Regions from separate parts of the Streptomyces sp. NPDC026417 genome, predicted to be linked through region 3. Evidence: riboswitches for the same ligand, from Rfam matches in the RefSeq annotation. Region 3 holds a riboswitch; each other region holds the start of a gene.

Region 1 (4,955 bases), on a different contig from region 3:
CAGCATGATGCGCTCGGCGATCCGGGTGGAGAGCTGCTCGGCCTCCGGGGAGTCGAAGGGCAGCCGCAGCTTGAAGAAGACGTCCTGCAGGCCCATCGCGCCCAGGCCGACCGGGCGCCAGCGGGCGTTGGAGCGGCCCGCCTGCTCGGTCGGGTAGAAGTTGATGTCCACGACCCGGTCGAGGAAGGTCACGGCCGTGCGGACGGTCTCGTCCAGCCGTTCCCAGTCGATGCCCCCGTCGGCCACGAACGCGCCGAGGTTCACCGAGCCGAGGTTGCAGACGGCGGTCTCCCCGTCGTCCGTGACCTCCAGGATCTCCGTGCACAGGTTCGACGAGTGCACGGTGTGGCCCGGCTCCGCCGTCTGGTTGGCGGTGCGGTTGGCGGCGTCCTTGAAGGTCATCCAGCCGTTGCCGGTCTGCGCCAAGGTGCGCATCATCCGGCCGTACAGGTCGCGCGCCGGGATCGTCTTCCTCGCGAGGCCGGCCTCCTCGGCCCTGCGGTACGCGGCGTCGAACTCCTCGCCCCACAGGTCGACCAGCTCGGGCACGTCCGCCGGCGAGAACAGCGACCACGTACCGCCCGCGTCGACCCGCCGCATGAACTCGTCCGGGATCCAGTGCGCGAGGTTCAGGTTGTGCGTACGGCGGGCGTCCTCACCGGTGTTGTCGCGCAGCTCCAGGAACTCCTCGATGTCGGAGTGCCAGGTCTCCAGGTAGACCGCCGCGGCGCCCTTGCGCCGGCCGCCCTGGTTCACGGCGGCGACGGAGGCGTCCAGCGTCTTGAGGAACGGGACGATGCCGTTGGAGTGCCCGTTCGTGCCCCGGATCAGCGAACCGCGGGAGCGGATGCGGGAGTAGGAGAGGCCGATGCCGCCGGCGTGCTTGGAGAGGCGGGCCACCTGGTGGTAGCGGTCGTAGATCGAGTCCAGCTCGTCCAGCGGGGAGTCGAGGAGGTAGCAGGACGACATCTGCGGGTGGCGGGTGCCGGAGTTGAAGAGCGTGGGGGAGGAGGGCAGGTAGTCGAGCCGGCTCATCAGCCCGTAGAGCGCGGCCACTTCGTCGACGGCGCGGGAGGTGTCGTCCTCGGCGAGACCGGAGGCGACGCGCAGCATGAAGTGCTGGGGGGTCTCGATCACGCGCCGGGTGATCGGGTGCCGCAGCAGGTAGCGGCTGTGCAGCGTGCGCAGGCCGAAGTAGCCGAAGCGGTCGTCGCCCGCGACGTCGACGAGCGCGTCGAGGCGCGGTGCGTGCAGGCGGACGAACTCGGCGGTGCGGTCCGCGATCAGCCCCTCCCGGTGCCCGACGGCGACCGATCCCGAGAAGGACGTGACGCCCTGGGAGGCGGCCTCGGCGGCGATGGCGAGCGTCAGCAGCCGGGCGGCCAGCCGTGAGTAGGCGGGGTCCTCGGAGATGAGCCCGGCCGCGGCCTCCGTGGCCAGCTCGCGCAGCTCCGCCTCGTCCGCGTGCGCGGACCGGCCCCGCAGCGCGGCGGCGGCTACCCGGCCGGGGTCGGCGTCGGGGAGGTCCGCGGTGAGGTCGGTCAGGGTCCGCAGCAACGCGGCACCGGGACCGTCCGGCTCCGCCTGAGTGGCGGACGGTGTCGCTGCTGCCGGATCGGCTGGCGCGATGGTCACGTGGGGCTCTCCCTCGCTCGGCACGGGGCCTTCGGGAGGGCAGCGGGGCACACGTCACCCCGCACGGGCACGCGTGCGTCCACCGGCCCACTCCACGAGGCCCGGACGTCTGGGCACCCGGACCGGACGGACCGGGCGCACTGTCGGCAGGTCCTCGGACTGACCGTGTGCGGGGTCGCGCACAGGTACACCGTTGCGGGACAGTTCCGGATTCGCACCGGATTCCCCTGCGGCGACAGCGAGCATGAGCATACATCTTGTGCCGGGCCGCCGACGCACCCCCACATGTTGTGTCGTGTCGGCTTCGGAGGGTGTCAGCCGGTGCCCGGAACAGCAGCTGTCAGAGCGTCAGTTCGTAAGTCAGCAGCAGGATGTCGTCGAGTTCCGGGACCGGGTTCCAGTCGCGTGCGGGGGCCCGGGTGAAGCCGAGCCGTTCGTAGATGCGGTGCGCGGCGTGCATGGTGCGCTGGGTGGAGAGCACGACGCCGACGCACCCCTCGGTGGCCCGCGCCCGGTCGACGCAGGCGCGCACCAGGGCCTCGCCCGCCCCTCGTCCGCGCGCCTCGCGGGCGACGGCGAGCATCCGGATCTCGGCCTCGCCGGGGCGCGCGAGTTCGGCGAGGGCGCTGTCGGCCGACGGCACGTGGGTCACGCCGCCGAGCACCCGGCCGTCCCGGTCCGCGGCGACCAGGACCTCGGCCGCGGCGGCGCGCCGCGCGACGTCCCGCAGGTGCACCAGATAGCCGTCGCTCGCCCCGAAGTCGAGCAGGCCGTCGCCGAGATAGGCCTGCGCGGTGATCTCCCCGAGCGTCTCGTACTCCTCGGGCCGGGCCTTCCTGATGAGGATGTCCATGCGGGCGAGTCTGCCGGACGGGCACGACGAAGGGCCGCCGGATTTCCCGGCGGCCCTCCGTCGTACGCGACTCGGTCAGGGGGTGGCACCCGCCGTGGCCGGCGGCAGTTCCACCTGGACACCCGGGTCACCGGCGTCCGCCGTGTAGTCCTGCGGCGAGGTCTCGTCCACGCCGTCGGGGGCCTTGACGGCCCGCAGCACGAAGGTGAGCACGACCGTCACGACGACGTTCAGCACGAAGGCCGTCAGACCGATGTAGCCGATCTCCCCGATGCCGGGGATCTCCTTCGAGCTGCCGCCGAAGTGCGCCTGGGTCGGGGAGGCGACCCCGTACGCGGCGAGGGTGCCGTACACCATGCCGACCGCCCAGCCCGCGAGCAGCGCCCAGCGGTGGAACCAGCGGGTGAACAGACCGCCGACCAGCGCCGGGAACGTCTGCAGGATCCAGATGCCGCCCAGCAGCTGGAAGTTGATGGCGACGGTCTTGTCCATGGTGAGGACGAAGGCCAGCGCCCCCACCTTCACCAGCAGCGAGACCAGTTTGGAGACACGCGTCTCCTCCTTGGGGGTCGCGTCCGGCTTGATGAAGTCCTTGTAGATGTTGCGGGTGAACAGGTTCGCCGCGGCGATCGACATGATCGCCGCCGGCACCAGCGCGCCGATGCCGATGGCCGCGAAGGCCACGCCCGCGAACCAGTCGGGGAACATCGTCTCGAACAGCTGCGGGATCGCCAGCTGCCCGTTCTGCACCTTCACCCCGGCCGCGATCGCCATGAACCCGAGCAGGGCGAGCAGGCCCAGCATCAGGGAGTACAGCGGCAGGATCGTGGTGTTGCGCCGGATCACCTCGCGGCTGCGGCTGGACAGCGTCGCCGTGATCGAGTGCGGGTACATGAACAGCGCGAGCGCCGAACCGAGCGCGAGCGTGGCGTACGTCCACTGTCCGGCCTCGGCGGGCACGACCCCGCCCGCTCCGGCGGCGGTGTACTTGTCGCCGGCCGCCTTGAAGATCTCGTCGAACCCGCCGAGCTTGATCGGGATGTAGATGATGGCCACCGCGATCACGATGTAGATCAGGGTGTCCTTCACGAACGCGATCAGGGCGGGCGCCCGCAGACCCGAGGAGTACGTGTAGGCGGCCAGCACGCCGAAGGCGATCAGCAGCGGCAGGTCCTTCACGAACCAGTTGGTGTTCTCGCCGCCGCCGACGCCCATCACGTCCAGCACCGCCTGGATGCCCACGAGCTGGAGCGCGATGTACGGCATCGTGGCGAGGATGCCGGTCACGGCCACCGCCAGGGACAGGCCCTTGGAGCCGAAGCGTCCGCGCACGAAGTCCGAGGTCGTCACATAGCCGTGCTTGTGCGAGACCGACCACAGCCGCGGCAGGAACGTGAAGATCAGCGGGTAGACGAGGATGGTGTACGGCACGGCGAAGAAGCCGGCCGCGCCCGCCGCGTAGATCGCCGCGGGTACGGCCACGAAGGTGTACGCCGTGTAGAGGTCGCCGCCGAGCAGGAACCAGGTCACCCAGGTGCCGAACGACCGGCCGCCCAGGCCCCATTCGTCGAGGCTGTGCTCGTTGTCGGCCTTGCGCCAGCGCGCGGCCAGGAACCCCATGACCGTGACGGCCAGGAAGAAGAAGATGAAGACGCCCAGGGCGACTCCGTTCACGCCGTCCTTCACTTCGACGCACCCCCGTCCTGCGTCGTACGGGCGCGCTGGTCACGCCGCCAGAGCTGGTACGCGGTCATCGTGAGCAGCGTGGAGACGACCACCCAGAGCATCTGGTACCAGTAGAAGAAGGGGATCCCGATGAAGGTCGGGTCCGTCTTCGCGTAGGAGCCGACCCACAGCATCGCCACGAAGGGTGCGACGAGGCAGAGGGCGATCACCACGCGGACCGGTGTCACCACCGGTGGCTTCACTTCGGGCACATCGGACATTCGGCGGCTCCGTCCCCTCGCTGATCACCTGTGTAACGCGCAGGCAATCTAGGCGACGGCGTCGAGCATGCGGAACCCCCCGTCCGCATATCGGTCCCCACCAGCGGGTTTTCACTGCGGCGAATGCACACAGAGGGGGCCGGGACGGACCGGCCCCGGCGTCCGTGCGGGACCACGGGGGCTCGCGCCCGGGGGACGCCGGGCCGGCCCTAGTCCACCGGGCGCTTGAGGCGGGCCACGAACTTGTACCGGTCACCCCGGTACACCGAGCGCACCCACTCCACCGGCTGGCCGGTCTTGTCCAGCGAGTGGCGGGAGAGCATCAGCATCGGCAGACCGACGTCGGTGCCGAGCAGCCCGGCCTCGCGGGGCGTGGCCAGCGAGGTCTCGATGGTCTCCTCGGCCTCGGCGAGATGGACGTCGTACACCTCGGCGAGCGCGGTGTAGAGAGACGTGTACTTGACCAGCGACCTGCGCAGGGCGGGGAATCGCTTGGCGGAGAGGTGGGTCGTCTCGATCGC
Region 2 (4,955 bases), on a different contig from region 3:
CGGCCGGCCGGCTCCCGTCCGGCGGCGGGGCGGGACGTGGTTGTCGCGGACGCCCCCGCGTGTTCAGACGACATCGGCCGGAGCGCCGGGGACCGGGACGAGCGCCTTGCTGAAGCAGACGCTCAACGGGTTGCGGTCGTACGGCGGGTAGGGCCGGACCCGCTCCCATCCCTCCCGTACGTAGAGCGCCCGGGCCTCCGGCTGGAGCGCGCCCGTCTGGAGCCACAGCCGCTCGATGCCGAGCCCGAGGGCCGTCGACTCCACCGCGCGCAGCGCCGCTCCGGCGAGGCCCCGGCGGCGGTGCTCGCCGTGGACGAAAAGCCGCTTGACCTCGTGCCGGTCCGGGAGTCTGCGGAGTGAGGCGGTCGCCACGGGGACGCCGTCCGCGTAGGCGACCCAGGTGACGACGATCTCGTCCGCCGACGGCTGGGGGGCGCGGACCCGACGGTGCTCGACAGGGGCGTAGCGGGGGGCCAGTTCGGCGGACATCAGCTCCCGCAGCCGGACCGCCGCGGCGGCGTCCCAGCTGACGGATCTCCACTGGAGGGTCGCGGACGGCAGGCTCATGTGCTTCCTTGCGGGGAGGAGGGCGCGGGGTGCGTGCGCCCGTGCCCCTGCATGGTCACCCCGGCCGAGGACGCGTGTCCTCCCCGACGGCCCGTTGTTCGCAGAACGGAAACAGTGCGTTCGTGAAGGCGCCTTCGTGACGGGCGCGGGTGGACCTGCCTGCCGGTTCGGCCGACCGCGGGCCCGCCACCGACCCCCGTCGGCGGCACGCGCCCGCATGCCGAACGCACCCGCCCGCGCCACGATCCCGGTGCGGACGGCGCACGGCGGCGTGACCGCGCCCGGAGCGCGCCGCGGCGGCGTCCCGGGTACGCCCGCAGCCGGCCGTCGCGACGACGCCGGCGGGTCTGCTGCGGGCCGCGTGCGGCGGCGGCAGGCCCGGTCACGGGCCGGGAGGCCCGCCGGGGCCGGCCGGGTGGGGCGGCTCCTAGTGGGAGCCCGAGCCGCCGCCGCCGAAGGAGCCGCTGGAGCCGTGACTCCACCGCTGCCGAGTCCGGTCCTGGCTCGGCTTGGACGCGATGTTGCCGTGCGCCGCCAGTTGGTACGGGGTCAGGCGCTCGTCGCTGCGAGGCACCTCGTCGGGTTCGCGGTTCTCGGTCACCTCGAACACCGGCCCGCCCTCGGGGAGCTTCGGCTGCTCGTCGGCCCGCGGCCGCGGGGGCTCCTCGCGGCGCACCCGGCTGCCCATCCACATGGCGCCGCCCAGCAGAGCCACGACGACCAGACCGATCACCACCGGTGCGAAGCCGGCCACGAGACCGTGATTCGCCGCCACGTCGTATCCAAGTGTGCTCATGGCGCATCCGTCCCTTGAGTGTTCCTGGCGCGCGAGTACCCCTCGGGCCACACACGAACCGGGCCCTCCGGGAGCGCCGCACTCCGCACCCGCGGCTTCCGCGGACACCGGGTTCCGCACGGGCGGCGGGCGCCGGGTTTGACCGGGGCCGGCGCGGCAACCCGGACCGTGTGACCTCAATGACATCCGAGCAGGAGCTCTTCCGGTTCCTTGAGGACCGGTTCACGTGCGCCCAGGCGTGTACGGAGTGTGCGCGGACGTGCGCGCTGCGCGCGAGCCTCACGGATCCGGACGGGCCGAGAGAGCAGGAACTCGTACGCCGCAAGGGCATCATGTGCGCGGAGGTGTGCGACGCGACGTGCCGGATGCTCTCCGAGCAGAACGGCATGGACGAAGCGGGCATGCGCGTCCAGCTCGCCTGGTGCCGGGACGTCTGTCTGGAGTCCGCCGACGTCTTCGACGACCACCCCGGCGCGGAGGACAGCGCGAAGGCCTGCCGCGAGTGCGCCCAGGCGTGCATGGACTTCATGGCCACCCTGCGCTGACACGCCCGCGGTCCGGGGACCGTCGCCACCGGCGCCGCCTGCGACGGCGAGGTGCGGACCGGCGGCGCGCCTGCTCAGCCGGGATCAGCACCGGGCAGCGGGCGCCCGGGCCGGACGTTCCAGCGGTCCGAGCGGCCGCTGAGTTCCGTGGCGGTCAGCGGCGGCACGTCGACCCGCCAGAACGCCGCCTCGGGTGCTCCGAGAGCCCTCACCAGCGCCGCCCGCACGACCTCCGGCTCCACGACGGCGACCACGCGCCCCCCGGTGCGGCCGGCCGTGGCCAGCCCGCGGGCGACCCGGTCGCAGAACTCACGGACCGATTCCCCGCCGTGCGGAGCGCACTCCGGGTCCGCCAGCCACCGCACGACCGCCTCCGGCTCCCGCCCGCCCACCTCGTCCAAGGTCGCGCCGCGCCACCGTCCCACGTCGAGACCGGCCAGTTCCGTCACCTCGACGGCGTCCAGCCCGAGCGCGGCGGCGGTCTCCCGGCAGCGCACGCTGGGGGAGACCCACGGTTCGCGCACCGCCGGGAGCGTGCCCGCGGCGGCCCTCGCGAGCCGCAGCCCACCGGCGTCGAGGGAGCAGCCGTCGTCGAAACGGGCCTCGCGCAGCGCGGTGCTCGACGCGGCTGAGATCAAGGTCACTCGCGTGGTCATGAACCTGCTTTCATGAGTCGATTGCGTCCGTACCCGGCCTCAAAACCCGTATGTGGGAAGTGAGTTGACGGTAAACCCGGCACGTGGGGCGCACGCGGCGCCTCCCGTGCGCCCTTGGCCGGACCTCCGCTTCGCGGTACGGTCTCGACGATATTGACGACGGTACGGCGGAAGCCCGGTGAGAGTCCGGCACGGTCGCGCCACTGTAAGCCCGGCAACAGCCGCTCCCTCCAGGGGCGGTGGAGGCCGGGCAAGTCAGACCCGCAGCCGTCGTCCTGTGCACCACCACGATGGGACGCGAGTTCCCCAGGAGGTCCTGCCACATGGCGCAGTCCGTCGCTCAGCCGAGCGTCACCCCCACCGCCGTTCCCGCGAAGCTGCCGATCGGCGCGATCGCTCCCTGGGCGGTCTTCTTCGGCATCCTGATGCTGGTCCTGCTCTACTTCGTCGGTGCCGAACAGGGCGCCACCGCCCTCGTCTCCGGCGAGAACGTTCACGAATGGGTGCACGACGCCCGCCACCTGCTCGGCTTCCCCTGCCACTGACGGCGACAAGGAAGCGTACGAGTCGATGAACTCAGCAACAGTCAGAAATCTCCTGGTGCGCGGCATGCTGGCGGGTCTCGCCGCCGGCCTGCTCGCCCTGGTCGTGGCGTACTTCCTCGGTGAGTCCCGGGTGGACGCCGCCATCGCCTACGAGGAGTCGCACGCGCACCACCACGAACACGGCGTGGAGGTGGTGACCCGCACGATGCAGTCCACCGGAGGCCTGGCCACCGGTGTGCTCGTGTACGGCATCGCCTTCGGCGGCATCGCGGCCCTCGCCTACTGCTTCGCCCTCGGACGCATCGGCCGGTTCGGGCCGCGCGCGAGTGCGCTGCTGCTGTCGACGGCGGGTCTGCTCGCGGTGTACGTCGTGCCGTTCCTCAAGTACCCGGCCAATCCGCCGTCCGTCGGTGACGCCGACACCATCGGCACACGCACGACGCTCTACTTCCTGATGATGGTGCTCAGCGTGCTGCTGGCCGTCGCGACCGTGATCCTCGGCAAGCGCCTCGCGCCGCGGCTGGGCAACTGGAACGCCACGCTGGCCGCCGGTGCCTTCTTCGTCCTTCTCGTGGGCCTCGCCTACGCGTTCCTCCCGGCGGTCGACGAGGTGCCGAAGGACTTCTCGGGCACCCTGCTGTGGCAGTTCCGTCTGGCGGCACTGACGATCCAGCTGGCGTTGTGGACCACCTTCGGGCTCGTCTTCGGCGTGTTGGCCGAGCGCCTGTTGGCGCCCGCGAAGGCCACCGCGCAGGGCACGGAGGACAAGGCGGCGGCCGTTCCGGCGGCTCCCGTGGCTCCCTGAGCGTGCGGAGAACAGGGCGGGTCCCGGTCGACCGGGACCCGCCCTCCCGTCTGCGGACGGCCCGTTGCGCGAGGCGGCGCTCCTCGTCAGAGCAGTCGCTCGAATCCGTCCAGCATCGCGGTGAGCCCCGTCTCGAACCGCTCCGAGGGATCGTCGCCGGCCGCCTCCCCGCCCCGGGGCATCGCCGCGACGCTCAGGGCGTGTCCGACGGTGAACTCGCGCAGGCTGTGGGTGATCCGGCCGCCCTGGACGGTGCCGAAGCCCGCCGCGGCGAGATGACCGGTGAGGCGTGCGCAGGCATCCGTCGCCGCCCGTGAGCGCACCGGATGCGTCGCGAACACGGCGACGGCGTGCGGGTGGCCCAGCAGCGCGCTGCGCAGCCGCCGGCAGTACTGGCCGGCCACCGCCCGCCAGGAGCCGTCCCAGGGCAGCGACTCGAAGTCGACCTCGCCGAGGAGGAGTTCGGCGACACCGTCGAAGAGCGCTTCCTGGTCCTTGAAATAGCGGTACGCCGCCATCGGGTCCACGCCGAGACCCGCTCCGAGCTTGCGCATCGAGAAGGCGCGCAGTCCGTTGACGTCGATCAGTGCCAGCGCCGCCGCGGCGATGCAGGCACGATTCAGCACCGGTCTGAGGGGAGGGGTCTGCCGCCCGCCTCCCGCGTCGTGCTTGTCGGTCTTCATGAGGGGCGTCGGTCCAGGTTGGTGGTGGGGCCGTTTCGTCCACGTTGGGTAAAACCGGCGGGCGAGCCGGTTTCGGGGTCTCCCCGCATGCTACGTCCAGCGCGTCGTCCGGAACATGTGCCGGACGACGGCGGGAGTTCCGGTCACGCGGTGGCCGGGCGCCCCGGGGCGCGTCATCGGCATTCCCAATTTCTGGAACGAGTTCTACTGTGTGCGCCGTCAAGTCCGGGTGGGACCAGTCGATCCACTGGGAGCCAGGAGGCGCCGTGCATCTCGAATACACGCCCGAGCAGCAGCAGCTGCGCACCGAACTGCGCGGCTACTTCGCCCAGTTGGTGCCGGACCACGCCTACGCCCG
Region 3 (4,955 bases):
TACTGGTACTTCGGCACCGACTACCGCGGGAGCAACGCCCTGGGTCATCACGAGCGGCTGCCGGACTGGTTCACGGACCTCGCGCAGGACGCCACCGGGGCCAACTGCCTGTCGCACGTCCTGGAGCAGGTCAGGACGACCGGCTGGACGCATCACATCCCGCGGCTGATGATCCTGGGCAGCTTCGCCCTGCAACGGGCGTGGGAACCCCGGGCCGTCACCGACTGGTTCCACCGCAGCTTCGTCGACGGCTACGACTGGGTGATGGTCCCGAACGTGGTGGGCATGTCCCAGTACGCGGACGGGGGCCGCATGACCACCAAGCCCTACACGTCCGGCGGGGCGTACATCGACCGCATGAGCGACTTCTGCGGCCCCTGCCGGTACAAGCCGTCCGTGCGGGTCGGTGAGGACGCCTGCCCCTTCACCGCCGGCTACTGGAACCTCCTGCACCGCCACCGGGACCGCTTCGAGCACAACGCGCGGATGACGCAGGCGGTACGCGGACTGGACCGCCTCCGCGACCTCGACGAACTGCTGGAGCAGGAGCGGGATCGCCGGGACTGAGCGGTCGGCGGGACGGCCGGCTCAGCGGTGCGGGAGGCCGCGGGTACCAGGGACGTCCGCGCGGGCTCGGGGACCGGGTCGCGACGTGGTCAGTGGCGCAACCCGTACGGGTCGTCGCACAGTTCGAAGACCGGCTCGCCGCGGACCGGGTCCTCGGCGACGGTGAGGCGGACCCGGCCGCCCGGGTGGATCGCGATGAACGGACCCTTCACCCGGCCGCGGACCGTGAAGCCCTCCGCCATCTCGATGAGGGAGACGTTGCGCGCGCCGGGGGTGTTGCGGCGCACCACCGTCGTGCGGCGCACGATGCCCATGCCCTGGCTGCGCTCGGTGCGCAGGTCGCTCGACGCGCAGACCGGACAGAGCAGCCGGTGGAACATGGTGGTCCCGCACCAGCGGCAGCGCTGGAAGGCGAGCGGCTCCTCGCCCCGCGTACCGGCCCGTGCGGGGGCGCCGGTCTCGGCGGGCGCGGTGGCGTTGTTCTCGGGCGTGTCGGCGTCCAGCACGTCCGCCGCGATCCCGATTCCCGGGTGGAACACGATGTCATCTCCCTGCACTCGGCCGGAATCTGATGTGCTCGGATCGCCGTGCACGAGCCACAGGGTATGGCACTGAGTGCCAGTCGTAAAGGCACTCCGTACCCTCAATCGGCCCAGGCGGACTCGATCTCCCGGATCACCCGCCACATGGGGACGCCGCGCCGGGAGACGACGATCACCACGTCCTCCTCGTCCTGCGCACCGCCGGGCGAGCCGTCCGAGCCGAAGGTGCGGCGCACGTAGCGCAGGGCCCGGTCCACCCGCTCGTCGGCGTCCCCCTTGCCGTCGGCGCGGAGCCAGGAGCGCAGCGCGTTGTTGTGGGCCGCGACCACGGCGGCGGCGATCACGTCGGCGTGCAGGGTGCCGTCGTGCCGGCCCGCGAGGCCGACCCGCAGGTGGTCGGCGAGGGCGCGCTCGTAGCGCCAGACCACGGACAGCTCGTACGCCCGCAGTCCGGGCACCTGCTTCGTCAGCCGGTAGCGCTGCACGGAGAACGTCGGGTTCTCGGCGTACATCCGCAACACCAGCCGGGCCGCCTCGCAGACCCGCTCGACCGGGTCGTCCGGGCCGGAACCGGACTCCAGGAACTCGGTCATCTCGGCCAGGCAGCGCTCGTGGTCCGGGAAGACCACGTCCTCCTTCGACGGGAAGTACCGGAAGAACGAACGGCGCCCCACCCCGGCCAGCTTCACGATGTCGTCGACCGTGGTCTGCTCGTACCCGCGCTCCAGGAACAGCTGGAACGCGGCCGCGACCAGGGCGTCTCGCATCGGCGGTTTGGGGGCGCCCGCCCCGGCCGACGAGCCTCGGCGGGATGTCTCGCTCATGCCGGAAAACTAGCATCGGCGTGCGTGTATGACACTCAGTGCCTGACCATCAGGGGACTGAGTGTCATACCTCGGAGCCGGAGAGTCCCCAGCTGGTGACGTCAGCCGCCGTCCGCGGGGCGGGCCGCCCACCGCTGCTCGACCCTGGCCAGCCGCCAGTAGGCCAGGGCCGCGGCCCAGACGACCACGAAGAGGCCGACGATCACGAATCCCACGTTGCCGAGGTCCAGACCGGCGATCCAGCCCGTGACCCCGTCCCGCAGGGCGAGCTTGTCGTGCAGGACGCCGACCAGCTCGATGGTGCCGATCAGGAACGCCACCGCGATCGACAGACCGGTGATGGTGAGGTTGTAGAACACCTTGCGCACGGGATTCGAAAAGGCCCACTGGTAGGCGAAGTTCATGAAGGTGCCGTCGAGCGTGTCGAACAGGCTCATCCCCGCCGCGAACAGAAGCGGCAGGCACAGGATCGCGTACCAGGGCAGCCCCGCCGCCGCACCGCTGCCCGCCATCACCATGAGCGTGACCTCGGTCGCGGTGTCGAAGCCGAGACCGAAGAGGAAGCCCAGCGGGAACATCTGGCCGGGCCTGCTGACGGATTTGGTGAAGCGGCCGAGGATCCGGTTCATGAACCCCCGGGAATCCAGGTGCTCTTCGAGCGCCCTCTCGTCGTACGTCCCCGCCCGCATCGCCCGGAAGACGCGCAGAATGCCCGTCAGTGCCACGAGGTTGAGCGCCGCGATGAGGTAGAGGAACACGCCCGAGACCGTCGTCCCCATGACACCGAGCACCTGGTGGGTACGAGAGCCCTCGTTCATGATGCGCCCGGCCAGCTGGGTGCCGCCGGCGATCAGCGCGGCCAGGACGACCACCACGCTGGAGTGGCCCAGGGCGAACCAGAACCCCACCGACACCGGCCTCTTGCCGTCGGCCATCAGCTTGCGGGTCGTGTTGTCGATGGCCGCTATGTGATCGGCGTCGAAGGCATGCCGCATGCCCAGGGTGTACGCGGTGACGCCCAGCCCGATGCCGAACGCCTTGGAGCCCACCTCGTAGTGAGCCGGCACCACGAGCAGGAACAGCACCCCGAACGCGACCACGTGAAGCGCGGCGATCACCGCCAGCAGTCCGGCGGTCCTTACGGTGTCCTCGCGCCGCCACTGGAAGGCGGTGGGCCCGGTGGGCAGGGTCATGCGGTCACGCTCCAGCACCTCGTGGATCACTTCGTGAGATGCCGTGGCCGGTCTCCTGGCTTGCGGGTACCTCCCGCGCGAGCCGAAGCCGAGCGTGGTGGAGGGTCGACGCGCCCGCCCCTGCCTTCCCGGCCGTCCGGCCAGTGGCGCCGCCCTGGGGCGGCACGGGACGAGAACTCCCCGGTCACAGTGGCGAGGGCCGCTCCGGACTGAGCCCCTGAAAGGCTGTCACCGGTCTTCCCGAACACCACGGCCCGCCAACCTTAGGTGCCGCCCGTGAACGGCTGCAAGCCTGCACAGTTGCGCAGGTATCGAAGATCACACGGCGTCGACTGGAACAATGCCGCCATGCATCTCGTCCCCGCCGACCGCGCCGACCGGCGCACCATCGACGGCCACCGGGTCTGCGACGCCGTCGCCGCCATCGGCGAGCCCGCGGCCGTACGCGCCTGGGCCGACCGCTTTGCGCTGCTCGCCGACCCCGGTCGGCTCGCCCTGCTGCTGGCACTGCACCGGGCCGGCCCCCTCGCCGTCTCCGATCTCGCCGTGGCCACCGGCATGAACGACCCTGCCGTGTCACAGGCGTTGAGGCTCCTGCGGACCGCCGGCGTGGTCGCCGGTGAGCGGCAGGGTCGTGTCGTGCGCTACCGGCTGGTCGACGGTCCGGCCGCCGCCCTGCTGGAGCACTGCACCGCGGGAACGGCCTGATTCCGGAGGTGTGTCCGGGCGCGGAGCGGCAACGAGGGCTGTCGCGGACCGTGTCGCTGTTCGGCCGAACGGGTGACCATGCGTAAGAATTGCCTGGTGCAGACAACCATGGCGAGCCAGGGCGGGGATGGCCAGTGAACAGCCACGACGTCACCGATGAACAGTGGGAAGGGCTCGCCCAGGTCGTTCCGTTGCGCGGCCGGGACGCCTGGCCCTCAGCCGTCGGCCACCGGTCGATACCCGAGGCCCCGACCGAGGCGCGGCGCCGCTTCGTGGTCCTGCGGGTCAACGTGTTCGCGGACGCCCGCGAGGTCGCCGAGACGCTGATGGCGGGCATCCCCGTGCTGCTCGACCTGACCGGCGCGGAGACCGATGTCGCCAAGCGGGTACTGGACTTCAGTACGGGCGTGGTCTTCGGTCTGGCGAGCGGGATGCACCGGGTCGACCGGAACGTCTTCCTGCTGACGCCACCGGGTACCGAGGTGCGGGGGCTGATGGAGGGGGCCGGGGTTCCCGGGCTGTGAGCCGGGCGCCGGGAGACGGCGAGATCGGAGCGGCGTGATCAACGGGCGTGATCCCCCGAACGAAGGAAGGTCACGCGGGTGGAACGGTTCGCCTGCCTGCGGAGTCCTACCGTCCGGATATGACCGCGCCACCGTTACCGCCCCTGCCGCCCGCCGGACCCCGCCCGGACGCCGGGGTACGCCCGGGCGGGCCCCTCGACCCCGTACGGAGCCCACAGGACCGGCTTCCCGTGCCGGGTCCCCAGGAGCGGGTCCCCGCACCGCGTGCGGCGGCGGGCGCCGTCGAGGACCGCCCGGCCGCGTCGCGTGCCACCGAACCGAGTCCGGCCCCTCCAGGTGACGCTGGGACTTCTTCCGCCGGGTGGGAGGGCGTGGGGACCTCGTCCGTCGGGGCGGGTGGCGCAGGGGCTGCCGCCGGGGCGGCTGACGCCTGGACTTCGTCCGTCGGGTCGGAGGCCGCGGTGGTGTCTCCTGGCGGGCCGCGTGCCGCCGAGACGCCTCGTGTCGCACCCGGCGAGCCGCAGTCCGGGCCGGATCGGCCGGATCGATCGGATCGGCCGGATCGGCCGGGCATCACCCACCTGAGGCTCTCCGCCT
Region 4 (4,955 bases), on a different contig from region 3:
AGTCCTGTCGGAGCGCCCGACTCGATGAGCCGCCACAGCGCGTCCGTGTCCGCGTGTTCTTCGATCAGATCGCCGAGCAGGTCCAGCTGCTCCTCGCGCAGCGTGGCGAACGACGTGTCGTCGGCCGGCACGAAGCGGCGGCCCGCGGCGGCCGCCACCTCCCGCAGGAAGGCCCGCCGGAACCCGTCCGACTCCAGGGAGCCGTGCCAGTGCGTGCCCCAGACGGAGCCGACCCGGCAGCCGTCCAGGAAGGGGTCGCCGCCGGTGACCTCGGCGACGCCGTGGTGGATCTCGTAGCCCTCGACGGGTTCGCCGAGCGCTTCGCCGACGGGCCGCGTCAGGGTCTTCTCGCGCGCGAACCGCACGCGTACGGGCAGCAGTCCGAGCCCGTCGACATGACCGGCCCGCGACTCGACGTCGTCCTCGATGTGCTCCCCGAGCACCTGGAAACCGCCGCAGATCCCCAGCACGGGCCGGCCCTCGGCGGCCCGCCGGGCGATCGCGTCCGCCAGCCCCCGCTCCCGCAGCCACTCCAGGGCCTTCACCGTGCCCCGGGTGCCCGGTACGACGACCAGGTCCGCGTCGGCGAGCTCCTCGGCCCGGTCCACGAACCGCACGACGACCCCCGGTTCGGCGGCGAGGGCGTCGACGTCCGTGAAGTTGGACATCAGCGGGACGGCGCACACGGCCACCCGCAGGACGTCCTCGCCGACCGGCGGCGCCACCGCGGACTCCCTGACGGTCCCGCGCAGGGAGACCCGCAGCCCGTCCTCCTCGTCGATGCCGAGGCCGTGCCGGAAGGGCAGGACGCCGTACGAGGGCCGGCCGGTGAGGCCGTGCAGCATGTCGAGCCCCGGCTCCAGCAGGGAGACGTCGCCGCGGAACTTGTTCACCAGGAAGCCGGCGACGAGTTCCTGGTCCTCGGGCGACAGCAGGGCCACCGTTCCGAAGAAGGAGGCGAACACGCCCCCGCGGTCGATGTCGCCGACGACCAGCACCGGGAGCCGGGCGTTCCTGGCGATGCCCATGTTCACGATGTCGGTGCGCCGCAGATTGATCTCGGCAGGACTGCCGGCCCCCTCACAGATCACCGCGTCATACGTGCCCCGCAATGCGGCCAGGCACTCCAGCACGGTCCCGAGCAGCGACTCCTGACGGCCCCCGTGGTAGCCGCGCGCACTCATCTCGCCCACCGGCTTCCCCATGAGCACGACCTGACTGCTGCGGTCGCTGCCGGGCTTGAGCAGCACCGGGTTCATGAGCGCGGTCGGCTCGACGCGGGCCGCCTGCGCCTGCATGGCCTGCGCCCGCCCGATCTCGGCTCCCTCGCGCGTGACGAACGAATTGAGGGACATGTTCTGCGCCTTGAACGGCGCGACCTTCACACCCTGGCGCACCAGCCACCGGCAGATCCCGGCGGTCACGACGCTCTTGCCCGCGTCGGAGGTGGTGCCCGCGATCAGCAGTCCGCCACTCATGCCCCGGCCCCCCTTGTCCCGGCCTTCCCGATGAGCAGCCGCCCGGCGACGCAGACGCCCAGCGCGAGCCCGCTCACGCGTCGCGACAGCCGTACGGCCCGTTCGATGTCGTGGACCCGGACGGCGCGCCCCGCGCCGTTCAGCACGGGCCGGTGCTCGACCCTGCCGCCGTACGAGAGCGTGCCGCCCAGCCGGACCCCCAGAGCCCCCGCGAACGAGGCCTCCACGGGACCGGCGTTGGGGCTCGGGTGCCGGCCGGCGTCGGCGCGCCAGGCCCGTACCGCACCGCGCGGGTCACCCCCGGCGACGGCCGCGAGCGCGGCGGTCAGCCGGGCCCCCGGCCAGCCCGCGACGTCGTCGAGCCGGGCCGAGGCCCACCCGTAGCGGCGGTGGCGGGCGGACTTGTGCCCGACCATGGCGTCCAGCGTGTTCACGGCCCGGAACGCGACGAGGCCGGGCACGCCGCCGACGGCGCCCCAGACGAGGGCGCCCACGACGGCGTCGGAGGTGTTCTCGGCGACGGACTCGACCACGGCCCGGGCGATCCCGTCGGCGTCCAGCGCCTGCGGGTCCCGCCCGCACAGGTGGGGCAGCCGCTCGCGGGCGACGTCGACGTCCCCGGCCGCCAGCGCACCGCCGACGGCCCGGGCCTCCCGGCCCAGGGAGGTGCCCCCGACGACGGCCCAGGTGGCCGCGGCGGTCAGGGCGACGGAGGCGGTGGGGGAGGAGCGCACGCGGCGGCTCGCCAGCGCGGCGAGTCCGGCGGCACCGCCCGCGCAGACGGCGGTGTGCAGCGCGCCCCACCCGCGGTGGTCCCGCCACAGCACGCGTTCCACGGCGCCCGCGGCCCGGCCGAACGCGGCGACCGGGTGCCCGCGGCGGGGGTCGCCGAGGAGCAGGTCGCCGAGGAGGCCGGCGGCGGCGCCGTACGCGAAGACGCGATCGGCACGCACGGGGTCAGCCCGCCGTGGAGTGAAGTAGAACCCTCGTACCCAACAGGACCCGCAACGGGCAGCCGCGCATGGCGATATGTCCTCACTCAGGGTGTCCGCGCCCTGGTTCGAAGAGACCGGCGGTGAGAGTTCCTGGCTCCCGGGGACTTCCTTCCCCGGTCACAGTGGCGGGACCGCGCCGGATTCGCACCGGCTTCCTCTCCTTGCCGCCGTACTTGGCTCCGGCAGTCCACCACGGCCTCAGAACAGCCGTCAACTTGCTGTTGACCTGCGGAGGGAGAGTGTGCGAAGGCCCACACACGCGTGGGGTGCGGGACGGTGATCCGTCCCGCACCCCACGTGAAGTGATGCCGTGTTGTTCGGTGTTTGCCGGTTCTGTCCGACCGTCAGGCGACGATCAGGTAGATCCCGTACGCCACCGCCGCTGCGCAGGCGGCGAAGCAGGCGTACGCGCCGGTGACCGCCAGGGCGGCGGAACCGCCCTGCGCCGTTGCCGACTCGCGCTTGGAGAGGCCGACGATGCCCAGGGTGAAGAGGCCGACGAGGGCCACGGTGACCACGAGGCTGACTCCGAAGACGGAGCCGAGGGCTGCCCAGTCGATGTGCATGCTGTTCGTTCCTTAGACCGTGGCCGGGCGGGTGGGCTCGGTGGAGGGGCCGGGGTCCGGGGCCGGGATGGTGGCCGCCAGAGCGAGGTCGGCCGTGGCGACCGGACCGGCCGGCGGCGGGGTGACCGCGGCGATCGCGGTGGTCACGACGCCCGCGGGCTCGGCGTCGGCCTCGTTCACGTTGTCCATGGTGACCGGCTGGCGGCGGGAGAGCGTCCAGATGACACCCGCGCCGGCGACGAGCAGCACGCCCGTCGCGACGATGCCCCAGGTGCCCTGCTGGGTGAGGAACTCGGCGCCGGCGCCGACGAGGCCGGCGGCCGGCAGGGTCAGGCCCCAGGCGACGAACATCCGGGTCGCGGTCGACCAGCGGACGACTCCGCCCTTGCGGCCGAGGCCCGAGCCCATGACCGCGCCGGAGCAGGACTGGGTGGTGGAGAGCGAGAAGCCCAGGTGCGAGGAGGCCAGGATGACCGTGGCGGCGCTGGTCTGGGCGGCGAAGCCCTGCGGCGGCGCGAGGTCGGTGAGGCCCTTGCCCATGGTGCGGATGATGCGCCAGCCGCCCAGGTAGGTGCCGAGCGCGATGGCCATGCCGGCCGACACGATGACCCAGGTGGGAGGGTTGGAACCCGGCGCGAGCACGCCGCCGGTGACCAGGGCGAGGGTGATGATGCCCATCGTCTTCTGCGCGTCGTTCGTGCCGTGGGCGAGCGAGACCAGGCCAGCCGAGGCGATCTGGCCGGCGCGGTAGCCCTTGGCCGTCGCCTTCTCGTCGGCGCGGTTGCCGATCTTGTACGTCAGGCGGGTCGCCAGCATCGCGGCGAGACCGGCCACGATCGGCGCGGCGACCGCGGGGATGAGGACCTTGGTGACGACGGTCGAGCCGTTCACCGACGACCAGCCGGCCGACATGACCGCGGCGCCGATGAGGCCGCCGAAGAGTGCGTGGGAGGAGCTGGAGGGCAGACCCAGGAGCCAGGTCAGCAGATTCCACAGGATGGCGCCGACGAGCGCCGCGAATATGACCTCGGTGCGGATGCCCTCTTCGTTGATGATGCCGCCGGAGATCGTCTTGGCGACCTCCACCGAGAGGAAGGCGCCGACGAGGTTCAGCGCGGCGGACATCGCCACCGCCGTCTTGGGCTTCAGAGCGCCGGTCGAGATGGTCGTCGCCATCGCGTTGGCAGTGTCGTGGAAACCGTTCGTGAAATCGAACACGAGAGCGGTAACGATCACGATCCCGAGGAGAAGCGTGATGTGTTCCATTTACCCAGGCTTCTGTTGGACGTCAGTGGCAAGTGGAAGGTAGGCAACCAGGGTGAACGGAAGATGAACTGGGGCGGGCGGAGCGGTGACCCGATCGGCGTGCCGCCCTTCCGCTTGTGTGGAAGTGGCGTGCGCGAGGCCGGAACGGAGGCGGAATCCCGGGCTTCGCTAGCCCCTCGCGAACGCCCGCAGACCGCCCGGGGAGCCGTTGAAGAGATTCTGGTCACCCGGCAGCCCGCCGCCGTTGTCGTACTGCCAGAACATCCAGTGGCGCCAGCCGGCCGGCAGCGGGCCCGGGTCCGCCGCGTCGTAGCGCGCGATCCACAGCGGGTGATCGGCGGCGAAGGCCGCGCTGGACCCGGTGCAGTGGTTCCACCAGTGGGTGGTCGTGTAGATCACCGGTCGGCGCCCGGTCTCCCGCCGAACCGTGTCGCTGAACGCCCTGAGCCACGTCACCATCCCGGACGGGCTCAGGCCGTAGCACCGCTGCCCGTACGGGTTGTACTCGATGTCGAGCGCGGGCGGCAGCGTCCGGCCGTCCGCGCGCCAGGCGCCGCCGCTGCGCACGAAGAACGCCGCCTGCTGCGCTCCGGAGGACCTGTCCGGCAGCGCGAAGTGGTAGGCGCCGCGGAGCAGTCCCGCGGCCCGCG

What was found. A riboswitch is a leader RNA that binds a small molecule or an ion and turns the genes downstream of it on or off. The one in region 3 is predicted to bind cobalamin.
Region 1: another riboswitch for cobalamin. It lies ahead of ACZ4NT_RS09875 (ribonucleoside-diphosphate reductase subunit alpha); the one in region 3 lies ahead of nicT (Nickel transporter NicT).
Region 2: another riboswitch for cobalamin. It lies ahead of ACZ4NT_RS32960 (CbtB domain-containing protein); the one in region 3 lies ahead of nicT (Nickel transporter NicT).
Region 4: another riboswitch for cobalamin. It lies ahead of ACZ4NT_RS23335 (cobalamin biosynthesis protein); the one in region 3 lies ahead of nicT (Nickel transporter NicT).

Annotation. Positions count from the first base shown of each region.
Region 1 is NZ_JBVHPY010000005.1:68,387-73,341, forward strand. It holds gene ACZ4NT_RS09875 (ribonucleoside-diphosphate reductase subunit alpha) at 1-1,635, opposite strand, end outside; cobalamin riboswitch at 1,764-1,922, opposite strand; gene ACZ4NT_RS09880 (GNAT family N-acetyltransferase) at 1,976-2,488, opposite strand; gene mctP (monocarboxylate uptake permease MctP) at 2,564-4,174, opposite strand; gene ACZ4NT_RS09890 (DUF3311 domain-containing protein) at 4,171-4,434, opposite strand; gene ACZ4NT_RS09895 (GntR family transcriptional regulator) at 4,644-4,955, opposite strand, start outside.
Region 2 is NZ_JBVHPY010000028.1:27,118-32,072, reverse strand. It holds gene ACZ4NT_RS32980 (GNAT family N-acetyltransferase) at 64-567, opposite strand; gene ACZ4NT_RS32975 (DUF6479 family protein) at 995-1,363, opposite strand; gene ACZ4NT_RS32970 (four-helix bundle copper-binding protein) at 1,543-1,908, shown strand; gene ACZ4NT_RS32965 (histidine phosphatase family protein) at 1,983-2,564, opposite strand; cobalamin riboswitch at 2,690-2,850, shown strand; gene ACZ4NT_RS32960 (CbtB domain-containing protein) at 2,888-3,109, shown strand; gene ACZ4NT_RS32955 (CbtA family protein) at 3,135-3,914, shown strand; gene ACZ4NT_RS32950 (TetR/AcrR family transcriptional regulator C-terminal domain-containing protein) at 4,001-4,540, opposite strand; gene ACZ4NT_RS32945 (acyl-CoA dehydrogenase family protein) at 4,864-4,955, shown strand, end outside.
Region 3 is NZ_JBVHPY010000013.1:87,575-92,529, reverse strand. It holds gene ACZ4NT_RS21270 (cryptochrome/photolyase family protein) at 1-567, shown strand, start outside; gene ACZ4NT_RS21265 (Zn-ribbon domain-containing OB-fold protein) at 657-1,106, opposite strand; gene ACZ4NT_RS21260 (TetR family transcriptional regulator) at 1,211-1,933, opposite strand; gene nicT (Nickel transporter NicT) at 2,035-3,126, opposite strand; cobalamin riboswitch at 3,155-3,393, opposite strand; gene ACZ4NT_RS21250 (metalloregulator ArsR/SmtB family transcription factor) at 3,475-3,834, shown strand; gene ACZ4NT_RS21245 (cell division protein SepF) at 3,969-4,358, shown strand; gene ACZ4NT_RS21240 (ATP-binding protein) at 4,931-4,955, shown strand, end outside.
Region 4 is NZ_JBVHPY010000015.1:66,138-71,092, reverse strand. It holds gene ACZ4NT_RS23340 (cobyric acid synthase) at 1-1,478, opposite strand, end outside; gene ACZ4NT_RS23335 (cobalamin biosynthesis protein) at 1,475-2,431, opposite strand; cobalamin riboswitch at 2,539-2,680, opposite strand; gene ACZ4NT_RS23330 (hypothetical protein) at 2,818-3,039, opposite strand; gene ACZ4NT_RS23325 (inorganic phosphate transporter) at 3,052-4,305, opposite strand; gene ACZ4NT_RS23320 (lysozyme) at 4,474-4,955, opposite strand, start outside.